Regions from separate parts of the Planococcus dechangensis genome, predicted to be linked through region 1. Evidence: riboswitches for the same ligand, from Rfam matches in the RefSeq annotation. Region 1 holds a riboswitch; each other region holds the start of a gene.

Region 1 (4,223 bases):
TTTTCGTATGCTACGTACGGGAATCGCCAAATATTCCCTAACCCTACTGCCGAGCCGACAGCAGCCATAATAAAACCGGCTCGTGTCCCCCATGAAGAACGTTCCATCTCTCTTCCCCCTTTGTGGTAAACTTCCAATTTTTTAACAGAAAAATAGGAAGTTTGTTTATATTCAGATTATTGTGGAATCTAAATTTAGTATAACGAGCACATCCTTCAAAGTAAAGATAATTTCTATAAATTTTTCAAAAAAACTATTATGACAATAATAAAAAGGCGAAGATGTAGCATCTCCGCCTTCAAGAACTTAGTTTTGAGTGTGTTTTTCCATTAAAGTTGTACGTCTTGACCAGAAAACGAATAGTATTGCGAGTACAATAGCCACCGCTCCAAGTGCTAATGGCAACGAGCCGCTAAAGCCTATGACGATATACCCTATAGAGGCCACAGCTGCTGAAGTCAGTGCATACGGCAATTGTGTGATAACGTGATCCAAATGGTTGCTGCCAGCGCCAGTTGACGAAAGAATCGTCGTATCGGAAATCGGCGAGCAATGATCTCCAAATACAGCCCCTGCCAATACGGCGGATAATGAAGGCAACAATAATTCAGGCTCTGCCTGGATCATGATCGTCCCGGCAATCGGGAGCAAGATCCCGAAAGATCCCCACGAAGTACCGGTGGAAAATGCCATGACGCCAGCGAGCAAGAACAACAATACCGGCAAAATGCTTGTTGGAACATTGCCCTGTGCTACAGCATCCGCCAAGTAAGTACCCGTCTCAAGCGCGCCAATCAAATAAGTTAACGCCCAAGCGAAGATAAGAATAAAAACAGCACCTGACATGGATTTGATTCCAGCCCAGATCCCTCTAGCAATCCAATGTGCTTCTGCTGCTTCATTGCGCTTGATTTGCAGCGCATATAAAATGATGGCTGCAAGTGCACCGATGAGACCACCTGTTAGAAGCGCTAAAGGTACATCGGTATTTTCGAAAATCAACCAGATGTCGAATACTTCGCCGGAATTGAGATAGCCGGTCCAGATCATCGCTGAAACCGTTCCGACAATCAATAATACAATCGGCAATACGAGATCGCGGACTCTGCCATGAGAATGACTCGGGAAATCTTCCTTCATCTCGCCTGGAATGACTTTGTCCGGATCGAACAAACGTCCTTCTGTTATGGCCAAATGTTCGTGCTTTTTCATTTCCCCGAAGTCTACATCTCGAATAGCGACGAAGAAGACGATTGCAAGTGCCGCGATAACATAAAAGTTCATCGGGGCCATCCACAGGAATGCTTCTAAAGCTGAGTAGTCCAGGAATGTCTGGCCTGCAAGAATGGTGCCGATAATGCCGATGATCGCAGCTCCCCAACTCGATACTGGAGAAACAACACAAATTGGTGCGGCCGTGGAATCGATGAAATACGCAAGTTTCGCGCGCGACACTTTGTAGCGGTCTGTAATCGGACGCGCTACTTGCCCAACAGCTAATGCGTTGAAATAATCGTCGATGAAAATGAGGATGCCGAGGAATACCGTGACCAGTTTAGCCCCGCGGCGTGTTTTAACACGAGCAGATGCCCAATCCGCAAATGCGTGGCTTCCTCCGGATAAGCTGACAAAAGCCGTAATGACGCCGAGCAGCAACAAAAACAAAATGATAAAGACATTATAGGCATTAAAGCCGCCGTCCCAAAAAATGACAGCAAACGAGGTGGCCAGTTCTGTTAACGCTTCCACTGGTGCAAAAGAAGTCAACAGAAATGCAGCGGCCACGATGCCGACGCCGAGTGACAATAGCACGCGCCTCGTCAAAAGCACCATGGCAATGGCGATAATCGGCGGCAGTACCGAAAAGATTGTGTTTTCCATAATTAGATTTCCTCCTATTCATTGTGATGGCGTAGGACTCCACGAAAAAAAGCCGTTTCATCCAATGGATAAAACGGCTTTCTACAATTCGTCTGTGTGCTCAAGCATCAAACAACCCTGTAGCTCTTCATGTGCACTTGTGCAACATGACAGTGGCATTCCTTTTTGAAATGCCCCCAATCGCCGCTTCTTGACCCGGAAGCGGGAATTTCGGCAAGCTTCCCTTTCGAATGCGGTCAACGCGGTCAAACTCGCACATTCTACTGATGAAGGCTGCAGCCTCTACCCATCGATATCTAATTCATCAAAAGCATATCCCAAACAAGGCCGAAAATCAACTAACAGTCGATTCCGAATGTTTCTTCTATTTATGTGCTTTCATCCGTAAATAGTCTCCGAACACATCACGTAAAAATTCAGGCATGAAATACGTTTTCGGAGCACGCTTGAGCGCTGGAAAAAAATAACCGAATGTGAAAAGGTCCAGTGTGGCTAAGCGGTAAATATGTTCCGGATCTGCCTTCTTGCCACCCACCATCAATTGATGGCCATGCAGTTCCATGCCGCTGTGGATCATGCGCCCAAACACCGTCCCTCGAAATCCCATGCCCTTAAGTTCGAGTTGCGGCCAGTCCTCGTTCAATGATTGCAAATAGATTTCTTTCAGCTCTGCGCCGCTCAATTGAATGACGCACGGGTTGATCGGATGCGGCAGCATGCGGTGGAAGTCATAGCGTGTCATCTCGCCCCGCGACATATCTTCCATAAAAATTCCTGCGTTGAAAAGACTGCAATCAGCTGCAGTAAACTCGATCAATGCAGACCCGAACAACTCTGCCATAGGCGAAGCTTTGAACCATTCGGCTTTCAAATGCTCTTCGTTGTAAAAGACCGTCTCGGCTAATTGCTGCTTGCCGATGCTGATCAATTGTTCATTGAACCCTTCATCGACTTCCGGCAATCGATCGGTCTCGATCACTTCAGCTGACATTTTGCCGGTTGCACCATCGATTTCAATATGGCCGACATAAAAACCGAACTTCCCGGCAGCACCAAGCAATGTGCCTTCAATATCTTTTCCTTGATGAAACAGATGGTGTGTATGCGCACCTAAGATAATATCCACTTCAGGGCATTCAGCGGCCAATAGTTCATCTTCTTTAATGCCAAGATGCGACAAACAAATGATGTAATCGACTGCCTGCCGGATTTTTTTTGCTTCCCGCCTGATTGCTTCCCTGCCGTTTGTCACGTTCCAGCCAAGACGGCGGTAAAAAGGCGTGAATTCGGCAGTTGCTGCGATCAACCCGATTTTGAGGCCTTGTTTCGTTTCGATAATATGGCTTGGTATCGCCCATTCCGGCTGGTTTCCATCGAGATCTACCAAATTGGCGACGACGACAGAAAAATCGGCTTGCACGTATAGTTCATCCAACTCTTTTTTCGACAATGTAATGCCTTCGTTATTGCCGATCGTCACCGCATCGTAGCCCGCTTCATTGAGCAATTGGACATTTCCTTTGCCTGCTGTTCCTTCAGTGAATGGATGAGAGCGGTCAGCGTGATCCCCGACATCGAGCACCAAGCAAGCATCGCCGGCCTCTTCATGCCAACGCCTGCGCTCAGTCAGCAGCGCTTTGATGCGCGGCCAGTGTTCAAAATGGCTGTGTAAATCGTTCGTATGATAAATATGAATGGTTTCGCTCATGTACAACACCTCTTATGAACTGAAAATTCCTTCGTAAATCGAGCGAAGCCCGAATAACAATAATGCAATGCGCAATAATAAGACCAATGTCTCGGATTTGATGCTTTGATTAAGCTTTGCGCCGATTTTCGCACCGATATAGGCGCCCGGAACAACCGCAAGCGTAAAGATCCACGGTACATTGCCTAGGGAAATATGGGTGACTGAATTCACAATCGCCGATAAAAAGACCATGAGCATGGATGTGCCGACCGCCACATGCGGCGGGAACAAAAACAATAAAATCATCGCCGGCACAAGAATCGCACCGCCGCCGATGCCAAACAGCCCTGAAGCGAAACCGACAATGAAAGTCAAACCGAGCGCAAACCAAAGCGGGTATCCGTAAACATAGCGCTTATCTGTTTTGCGGTCGTGAAAAACACGTTTTTTGCCCCGTTCGACAAACCAACTGACCGAATTCAACCGGTCCCTCAATAGCAAAAGCAAGGATAGAAACACCAGTAATAAGCCGAAATATAATTGAAACGATGGGACATCAAGATTGCGGTTCACCAGTGCGCCGATCACCGTTCCTGGCGCGCTGCCGAGAAAAAAGATAAAGCCACTTCGATAATCAACGGTGCCCATCTTC
Region 2 (4,223 bases), on a different contig from region 1:
CGAAAGCTTATAAGTCAAGTGAGTTGAACGTGTTTCCTTCGTCTAGATTGCCAGCTTGGAAACCTTTATAGAACCACTCTTTACGCTGTTCGGACGTGCCGTGCGTAAAGCTATCCGGAACGGCGTAGCCGCGCGTCCGCTTCTGAATCGTGTCGTCCCCAACCGCACTTGCCGCATTCAGCGCTTCCTCCAGGTCTCCTTCTTCCAAATACCCCATGCCTTGCGCGTGATGCGCCCAGACGCCGGACAGATAATCCGCCTGCAGTTCCAAGCGAACCTGTAATTGATTGTATTCAGTCTCGCTCAACTGATTACGGGCTTGCTGTACATCCCCGAGAACGCCGAGCAAGTTCTGTACATGGTGGCCGACTTCATGGGCGACGACATAAGCCATCGCAAAATCTCCTGGTGCATTGAATTGCCGCTCGAGCTCATCGTAAAAACTCAAATCAATATAAAGTTTGGAATCCGCCGGGCAGTAAAAAGGCCCTGTCGCAGAACCCGCCATGCCACATGCCGATTGCACACTGCCGGAAAACAGCACCAAGGTCGGTTCGACATATTCCATGCCTTCTTTTGCAAACACTTCCGCCCATACTTCTTCGGTATCTGCCAACACGACCGAAACAAAGTCCGCGAGCTCTTCTTCCCGCTCGCTTGCGACATACGGCTCGCTCGTGGAGTTTGCCCCTTCGCCGCCGAGAATCGCACCCGGATCGCCGCCAAGAAACGTAATCAGCAGCACAATCAGCAGTCCTCCGATGCCTCCTCCGGCAATTACAGGACCGCCGACTCCGCGCCCCCTTCTATCTTCGACATTTCGACTGCCCGCACGACCTTTCCATTTCATAAGTAGACCTTCTTTCCACATTCGTTTTTACCACTTATACCCGCTTTACGCCCTAGCTTAATCCCATAGTGGCAGCCGGTACACCAAAAACTTTTCGCGCGGATCGCCGGCGTTGTCGGGCAGCGGAATTTCCTTGAACAATTCAAATGCCGTGCGCCTCTCCAAAAAGTCGATATATTCGATAGAGGGATAGAACAAGATGATGTCCACTTCCCTCGGGTATTCGGCAACAGAGCGCAGAATACGGCCGACCACTTTCATGAACACGGGATCGGAAAATGGATTGAAGAAATAAAACCACCGGTCGTCTGACCGTATACGATAGTCCTGGGCATACCCATTGCAGAATTCGATATGGGGGTTGCCCTTCAAGTTTTTTAAATTGCGCAGCGCCGCCTCATGGAGCGACGGGTCAACCTCCACGCCACTCGACGGGGTACCAAACAGCTGATGGGCATAGAAATTCAAGCGCCCTTTGCCGCTGCCGAAATCGACAAGACGCCCTGCCCCTGCTAGCGGATGGTGCTGAAACAGCGCCTGAAGCCAGGCATACGGCGTCACTTCAAAGCGGTGCTCATGCATCGAAGCATGAAAGCCCATCTGCTCGCCGCCCGTGTGGACATTCAATTGCCGGTCCATATGCCGGTCATCCATACAGATTCCTCCTTTTATAGTTGTATAAAATATATACAGTGAACACGAAAAAGCGGGATAGATCCGTCCTCCTTCTATAAACATAATTTTCATTGGACAAACCATTCTTTTTCGCTTGCCAAGCTTCCATATTTCTGTTATATTACAGCTAATTCAATAATTTCTTGCTTCCTTAGTGAAGCGAGGATAGAGGCGCAAAGACCATCAGTACGCAATTCGAGGAGTATGAGCTCTTAAGACGATTGCTGAAAGGGGGATTTGCCGAAGTGATGGGATACTCATATTCTCATGCACTGGTTCTGCATTCAAGAAGTGCAGGACTGTCATATAGGAAACTATATGGAGGGCTATCTGACGAACAGGAACGATTGGTAAACATTGTTTCTAACGGCAGCAGCGGGCCCCCGTTGCTGCTTTTTTGTTTACTCCGGACCGGCCCCCACCTCTAATTTTTGAAAAAAACTTAGAAAAGGGTGTGTTCTCTATGAATTTCGGTCAAGTGATCACTGCGATGGCAACGCCATTCGATGCAAACGGTGAAATCGATTTTCAAGCAACAACAAATCTCGTGGAACATTTAATCAATAACGGATCGGACGGCATTGTTGTCGCCGGGACGACCGGCGAATCGCCGACTTTGTCGACAGACGAAAAAGTGGCGCTGTTCGTTCACGTGGTAACGGTAGCCGATGGGCGCGCGAAAGTCATCGCGGGCACCGGATCGAACAATACACGCGCTTCTGTCGCATTGACGCAGCAAGCAGAACAAGCAGGTGTTGACGGGATTATGCTCGTCACCCCCTACTATAACAAACCGTCTCAAGAAGGCATGTACCGCCATTTCGAAGCGATCGCACAAGCAACAAACTTGCCGGTGATGCTCTATAATATCCCGGGCCGCAGCGCTGTCAATATGGAGGTCGACACGATTGTCCGCCTGTCACGGATCGACAACATCACCTGTGTGAAAGAGGCGAGTGGCGACCTCGATGCGGCATCTGAAATCATCGAACGGACCGAACATGGCTTCACCGTTTACAGCGGCGACGACAGCTTGACCTTGCCGATGCTTTCCATCGGCGGTGTGGGAATCGTTTCGGTCGCTTCCCATATTATCGGAAACGAAATGCAGGACATGATCAAATTGTTCCGCACAGGTGATACGTCCGGCGCCGCAGCGCTTCATCGCCAATTGTTGCCGACAATGAAAGCATTGTTCGCAGCACCGAGCCCGGGCCCAGTAAAAGCGGCACTCAACCTATCGGGCATACCGGTCGGAGGCGTGCGCTTGCCGATGCTGCCTTTAACGGCGGAAGAAACCGAAACCTTAAAGCAATTTTTGCCGGTCACGAACCAAGATACGGTGACGAACTAAAAAAATTCCGCAAATCGATATCGATTTGCGGAATTTTTTATTTGTAGATCTTTTCTAACGCGCGCTTCAAACTGCCGCCGACGGTCAAAGTTTTGACATCGACACCAAGTGTCGTCAGCGACTGGGCAGTTTCCGGACGGATACCCGTTAAAATCGCCTCAACACCGATAAGCCCCAGCGACTGGATAATTTTGACGACCTGTTCTGCGACCATTGTATCGACACGGACGACACCCGACAAATCAATGATCAAAGTATTGATCTTCAACTCACTTGCCGAAAGCAACGTGCGTTCTAGGATATAACGTGCCCGGTCGACTTCGATGCTGCCGACAATCGGCAAGATCGCGACTGAATCGCTGATCGGCACAACCGGAGCAGACAATTCCAGAAATTCCTTGCGGGCAATCTCCAGCTTTTTCTGATAAGACACCGTATAGGCATGTGTATAGGAATACGTCGCATGATCCAGCAATGCATGCAATACTTCCGCTGCATCGTACGTTATTTCCGGGGAAATATTCAAACGGCGCCCTTCGCTCTTGATCAATGTCGCAATATGCTTGCGGTATAAAGCCGTCTCCGCCAATGCCAAATCGAGCGTTATTCCCTGTTCAAGAAAGAAATTCCCTGTCGCCTCGCCCCAAGCAGCTACATCTGCCATGATTTTTTCTTCATTGCAACTGTCTTGCATCGATTTGCCAAGCAATTCGATAAAGCGGGCGCGTTCATTCAGCACCAGCTCTGCAAACTCCTGATTTTCCTCAATGCCTTGACTTGGCAAAGCAGCTCGCCGTTCTTCTTGAATCAGCTGCGCGATCATATATTTATCTTCTTCCACTCGTTTACCGAATAATACCATTGACTTTTCCATTGGAACCTCCATCAATTGCTCTTCACTTAAATGATGCAACCCTCTCATTATACCTATTTTCTTAAACAAGAAATAGTTTTTTGATTCACGGAAAAAAAAGCGCCCGCCAGCCGGCAGACGCTTTAGCTATTTTTATTTTGCGAACAATTTTTTTAGCGTGTCAGAAGAAACTGCTTTTTCACCGCCGAGAATATAATGGAAAGTATCATTCGTCGAATAATCTTTGATTTGCTGCTTAGATGCTGCTGTCGGAGTTGGCGCAGTCAACACAAGCGGATCTGGCCAAAGTGAAGCAAGCGCGCTGCCGGACAATGCATCCGGGAAGTTTGTGCCGGTTGTGATGTAGATATCAGAAGTTTCATCGTACAAATCAATTTCATACATGAAATCGTTGATTGCCTGGTTTGTATCATAACGGCTTACACCTGCAAGGCGGATTGTTTCTTCTTTAAACAGTTTTTCCACTGAAG
Region 3 (4,223 bases), on a different contig from region 1:
TATACATGGCAATCGTTAAAGGAACAGATCAGAATTTCAAACAGGAAGTTTCAGACGGTCTAGTATTAGTAGACTTTTGGGCAGCATGGTGCGGGCCTTGTAAAATGATCGCTCCAGTTCTTGAAGAACTAGATGCAGACATGGACGACAAAGTTAAAATCGTAAAAGTGGATGTTGATGAAAATCAACAAACAGCTAGCGAATACGGCATCATGTCCATCCCGACACTTCTTTTGATGAAAAATGGCGAAACAGTCGATAAAGTTGTCGGCTTCCGTCCGAAAGAAGCTTTGGCTGAATTGGTTGAAAAACACGCATAATTCCAAAACCGGGTCCCATTCGTGGAACCCGGTTTTTTAAATAGGGTGAGAAAATGATAAATCAAATGATGCAGCATAAATTGGCGGTTTTACCTGACCAACCGGGCTGTTATTTGATGAAAGACCGACAAGGGACGATCATTTATGTCGGCAAAGCGAAAGTGTTGAAAAATCGTGTGCGCTCTTATTTCACAGGCAGCCACGACACGAAAACACAAAGGCTCGTCAACGAAATCGAAGACTTTGAATACATCGTCACTTCTTCCGATAAGGAAGCGTTGATTCTCGAGTTGACGCTCATCAAAAAACATGACCCGAAATACAATATCCGCCTGAAAGACAACAAAACTTATCCGTATTTGAAAATCACAGGCGAACGCCATCCGAAATTGGTCATTACGCGGCAAGTGAAAAAAGACAAAGGCAAGTACTTCGGCCCTTATCCGAATGCTTATGCGGCTAGCGAGACGAAAAAGCTTTTGGATCGCTTGTATCCGTTACGCAAATGCCATACGATGCCTGACCGTGTCTGCCTGTATTATCATTTGGGCCAATGCCTCGCGCCGTGCGTCAAGCCGGTTGAAAAAGAGACCTACCGTGAAATGATTGACGGCATCACCCGTTTCCTCAATGGGGGATTCCGCGAAGTAAAGCAAGACTTAGTGCAAAAAATGAGCGAAGCTGCAGATAATCTGGAGTTTGAACGCGCGAAAGAATACCGCGACCAAATCAGCCATATCGAAACGGTCATGGAAAAACAGAAGATGGCGATGAACGATTTCACCAATCGAGATGTTTTTGCTTATGCTGTTGATAAAGGCTGGATGTGTGTGCAAGTATTTTTCGTCCGTCAAGGCAAATTGATTGAGCGGGAAGTCTCGATGTTTCCGCTTTACCGCGACCCGGAAGAAGAATTTTTGACGTTCCTCGGGCAGTTCTATGAAAAGCCGGATCACATCAAACCTCAGGAAATTTTGCTTCCGGAAGCAGAAGATGAAGAATTTCTAAAAGAATGGTTGGGCGCTAAAGTACTAGTACCACAGCGTGGAAAGAAAAAGGATTTGGTGCTGTTGGCGCGTAAGAATGCCGAAATCGCCATCAAAGAAAAATTCCAATTGCTTGAACGCCAAGAAGAGCGGACAGTCGGCGCATGCAAAGATCTAGGGGAAGCGATGAACATCCACACGCCGCTGCGCATCGAAGCATTTGATAACTCCCATATCCAAGGAGCAGATGCGGTATCGGCGATGGTCGTCTTTGTGGATGGAAAACCATCGAAAAAAGATTACCGTAAATACAAAACGCGTACCGGCTCGAAACCGGATGATTACGCGGCTATGAGGGAAGTCGTCCGCAGACGCTATAGCCGTGTCTTGAAAGATGGCCTTCCGCTTCCTGACCTCATCATCATCGATGGCGGCAAAGGGCAGATCGAAGCGGCGCGTGAAATATTGGAAGATGAACTCGGATTGGACATTCCGATTGCTGGGCTGGCCAAAGACGTCAAACACCAGACCTCACAGCTTCTTTACGGAAACCCTGTTGAAGCGGTGCCGCTGAAACGCACGAGCGAAGCATTTTATTTATTGCAACGCGTCCAAGATGAAGTCCACCGTTTTGTCATTACATTCCACCGCCAATTGCGCGGCAAAAATTCGATCCAGTCAGCACTCGATGGCCTCGAAGGTGTTGGTCCGAAACGCAAACAGCAATTGCTCAAGCATTTCGGGTCTGTGCGGAAAATCAAAGAAGCAAACGCTGCAGAAATCCAGCAAGCGGGCATTCCGCAGAAGCTGGCGCAGCAAATCGAGCAGCATTTTCAGCAACAACCGTTGCAACAGGAATAAGAACGTGTTATTGTATAACCACATTTGAATCACTTGTAAAAGTGATGATAGAGGCGCGGACGCCATTAGTAAGCATTCCGAGATTTGCAGAATCGTAGAAGAATGCCGAAAGGGACGGCCGCCGAAGTGTATGGCGCACTGCTTGCGCATACGCTGGTTCTGCATTTAAGAAATGCAGGGCTGTCAGAGTGCAAACTCTGGAGGGCTATCTCACATGGACGGACAAATTCGTACATGAGAAGGGAGGTAGCTTGCCGAGCAATCGGCGAGTTGCCTCCTTTTTGTTGAGGGCCACTTAATTTAAGTGGGAGTGAAGGAAATGACAACAATCGTAATGAAATTCGGGGGGACGTCTGTGGCGACTCCTGAAAAGATTCTCGGTGTGGCAAAACGCGCCATCCGGGAAAAAGAACAAGGCAAGCGCGTCGTCATCGTCGTATCGGCAATGGGTAAAACAACAGACGCATTACTCGGCTTAGCAAGTGACATCTCACAAGAGCCGCCTAAGCGGGAGATGGATATGCTGCTGGCGACAGGTGAACAAGTGACCATTTCCTTGCTAGCGATGGCATTTAAAAAGCTAGGCCATGACGCACTCAGCTTTACGGGTTGGCAAGCCGGCATCGAAACCGAATCGGTCCCGCGCAATGCACGCATCGAAACAATCCATACAAAGCGTCTCGAAGATGCACTCGATTCAGGCTTATTTTGTGTGGTCGCCGGATTCCAAGGCGTTGACCGTAGCGGCAATATCACGACGCTCGGTCGCGGTGGATCGGATACGACCGCTGTCGCTTTGGCTGCTGCTTTAAAAGCGGAAAAATGCGAAATCTATACAGACGTCGATGGCGTCTATACTTCCGACCCGCGCTATGTGACAGGAGCACGGAAGCTGGAACAAATTTCGTATGATGAGATGCTCGAACTGGCCAATCTCGGAGCTGGCGTCCTTCATCCACGTGCCGTGGAATTCGCGAAAAACAATTTAGTGCCCTTATCGGTCCGTGCCAGCTACTCGGATGAACCGGGAACAACTATTCAAGAGGTGATCACAGTGGAAAAAAATCTAATCGTCCGTGGCGTAGCGTTCGAACCTGACATTGCGCGCATTACGGTCAGCTATAGCAAACCTTTCAATGGCTCTCTCGCCAATATTTTCACGACACTTGCACAACACTTGATCGACGTGGATATCATCGTCCAAAGCATCAGCGACGAGTTTCCGCCATCGGTGTCATTCTCTATTAAAGAAGACAGCCTAGAAGAGGCTAAGCGCGTGTTATCGGAAGCCCGTGGGCACATTGGCTTTACAGCAATGGATGTTGAAACCGGTTTGGCGAAAGTATCGATCGTCGGCTCCGGCATGGTGTCTAATCCTGGAGTCGCAGCGAGAATGTTCGACATTCTCCGAGGGCAGGATGTTCCGGTGAAAATGGTCAGTACCTCAGAAATCAAAATATCGGTCGTAGTTCCGTCGGATACGATGAAGCGTTCAGCCAATGCACTTCACGATGCCTACGGATTAACCCCTGCTACCGTACAATAATCAACTGAGCCCGCGTAAAGCGGGCTTTTTTTGCGGAAAAAACGGCTTGTGTAAAAATTCACAATTTGTTCAAATCTCTATCGGGGTTATACAGGTCCCGGTTTTGAATAGAAAAGCCTGAAAAATGCGCTTATGGCAGTCGCTATAGCTTGTTGAAGTATAGCTTTGCATGATTTCCTACCTATTTAATATAGCGAGAAAGCCAATGAAAGCCCCGTTTCTACTGCTCTAAAAGTGTTCATTGCCTTGACGCTCCTAGAGGGGGGGAGTACAATAAATATGTCATATTCTTGTACATGATGCTTATTGCAATGCGAAGATATTTTGTTGATATAAGAATATTTTTCACATTGCCAACTAATGTTTTGAGGGGGGTAAAATTTTTGGATAACAATCGTGAATTTTTAATGCGCAGGCTGCACTCTTTACTCGGAGTCATTCCGATCGGTTTATTCCTGACGCAGCATTTGATCGTCAACCATTTCGCTACGCAAGGGGTGGAGGAGTTTA

The links. A riboswitch is a leader RNA that binds a small molecule or an ion and turns the genes downstream of it on or off. The one in region 1 is predicted to bind lysine.
Region 2: another riboswitch for lysine. It lies ahead of dapA (4-hydroxy-tetrahydrodipicolinate synthase); the one in region 1 lies ahead of ACFO5U_RS13655 (Na+/H+ antiporter NhaC family protein).
Region 3: another riboswitch for lysine. It lies ahead of ACFO5U_RS03145 (aspartate kinase); the one in region 1 lies ahead of ACFO5U_RS13655 (Na+/H+ antiporter NhaC family protein).

The regions. Positions count from the first base shown of each region.
Region 1 is NZ_JBHSGL010000014.1:35,459-39,681, forward strand. Features, by position in the region: gene ACFO5U_RS13650 (sodium-dependent transporter) at 1-107, opposite strand, end outside; gene ACFO5U_RS13655 (Na+/H+ antiporter NhaC family protein) at 307-1,881, opposite strand; lysine riboswitch at 1,994-2,174, opposite strand; gene ACFO5U_RS13660 (bifunctional metallophosphatase/5'-nucleotidase) at 2,246-3,589, opposite strand; partial or broken gene ACFO5U_RS13665 (sulfite exporter TauE/SafE family protein) at 3,602-4,223, opposite strand, start outside.
Region 2 is NZ_JBHSGL010000005.1:1,592,086-1,596,308, forward strand. Features, by position in the region: gene ypfJ (KPN_02809 family neutral zinc metallopeptidase) at 8-850, opposite strand; gene ACFO5U_RS10995 (class I SAM-dependent methyltransferase) at 908-1,504, opposite strand; lysine riboswitch at 1,684-1,862, shown strand; gene dapA (4-hydroxy-tetrahydrodipicolinate synthase) at 1,989-2,879, shown strand; gene ACFO5U_RS11005 (STAS domain-containing protein) at 2,917-3,753, opposite strand; gene ACFO5U_RS11010 (cell wall-binding repeat-containing protein) at 3,886-4,223, opposite strand, start outside.
Region 3 is NZ_JBHSGL010000005.1:20,181-24,403, forward strand. Features, by position in the region: gene trxA (thioredoxin) at 6-320, shown strand; gene uvrC (excinuclease ABC subunit UvrC) at 374-2,167, shown strand; lysine riboswitch at 2,208-2,383, shown strand; gene ACFO5U_RS03145 (aspartate kinase) at 2,487-3,713, shown strand; gene ACFO5U_RS03150 (succinate dehydrogenase cytochrome b558 subunit) at 4,097-4,223, shown strand, end outside.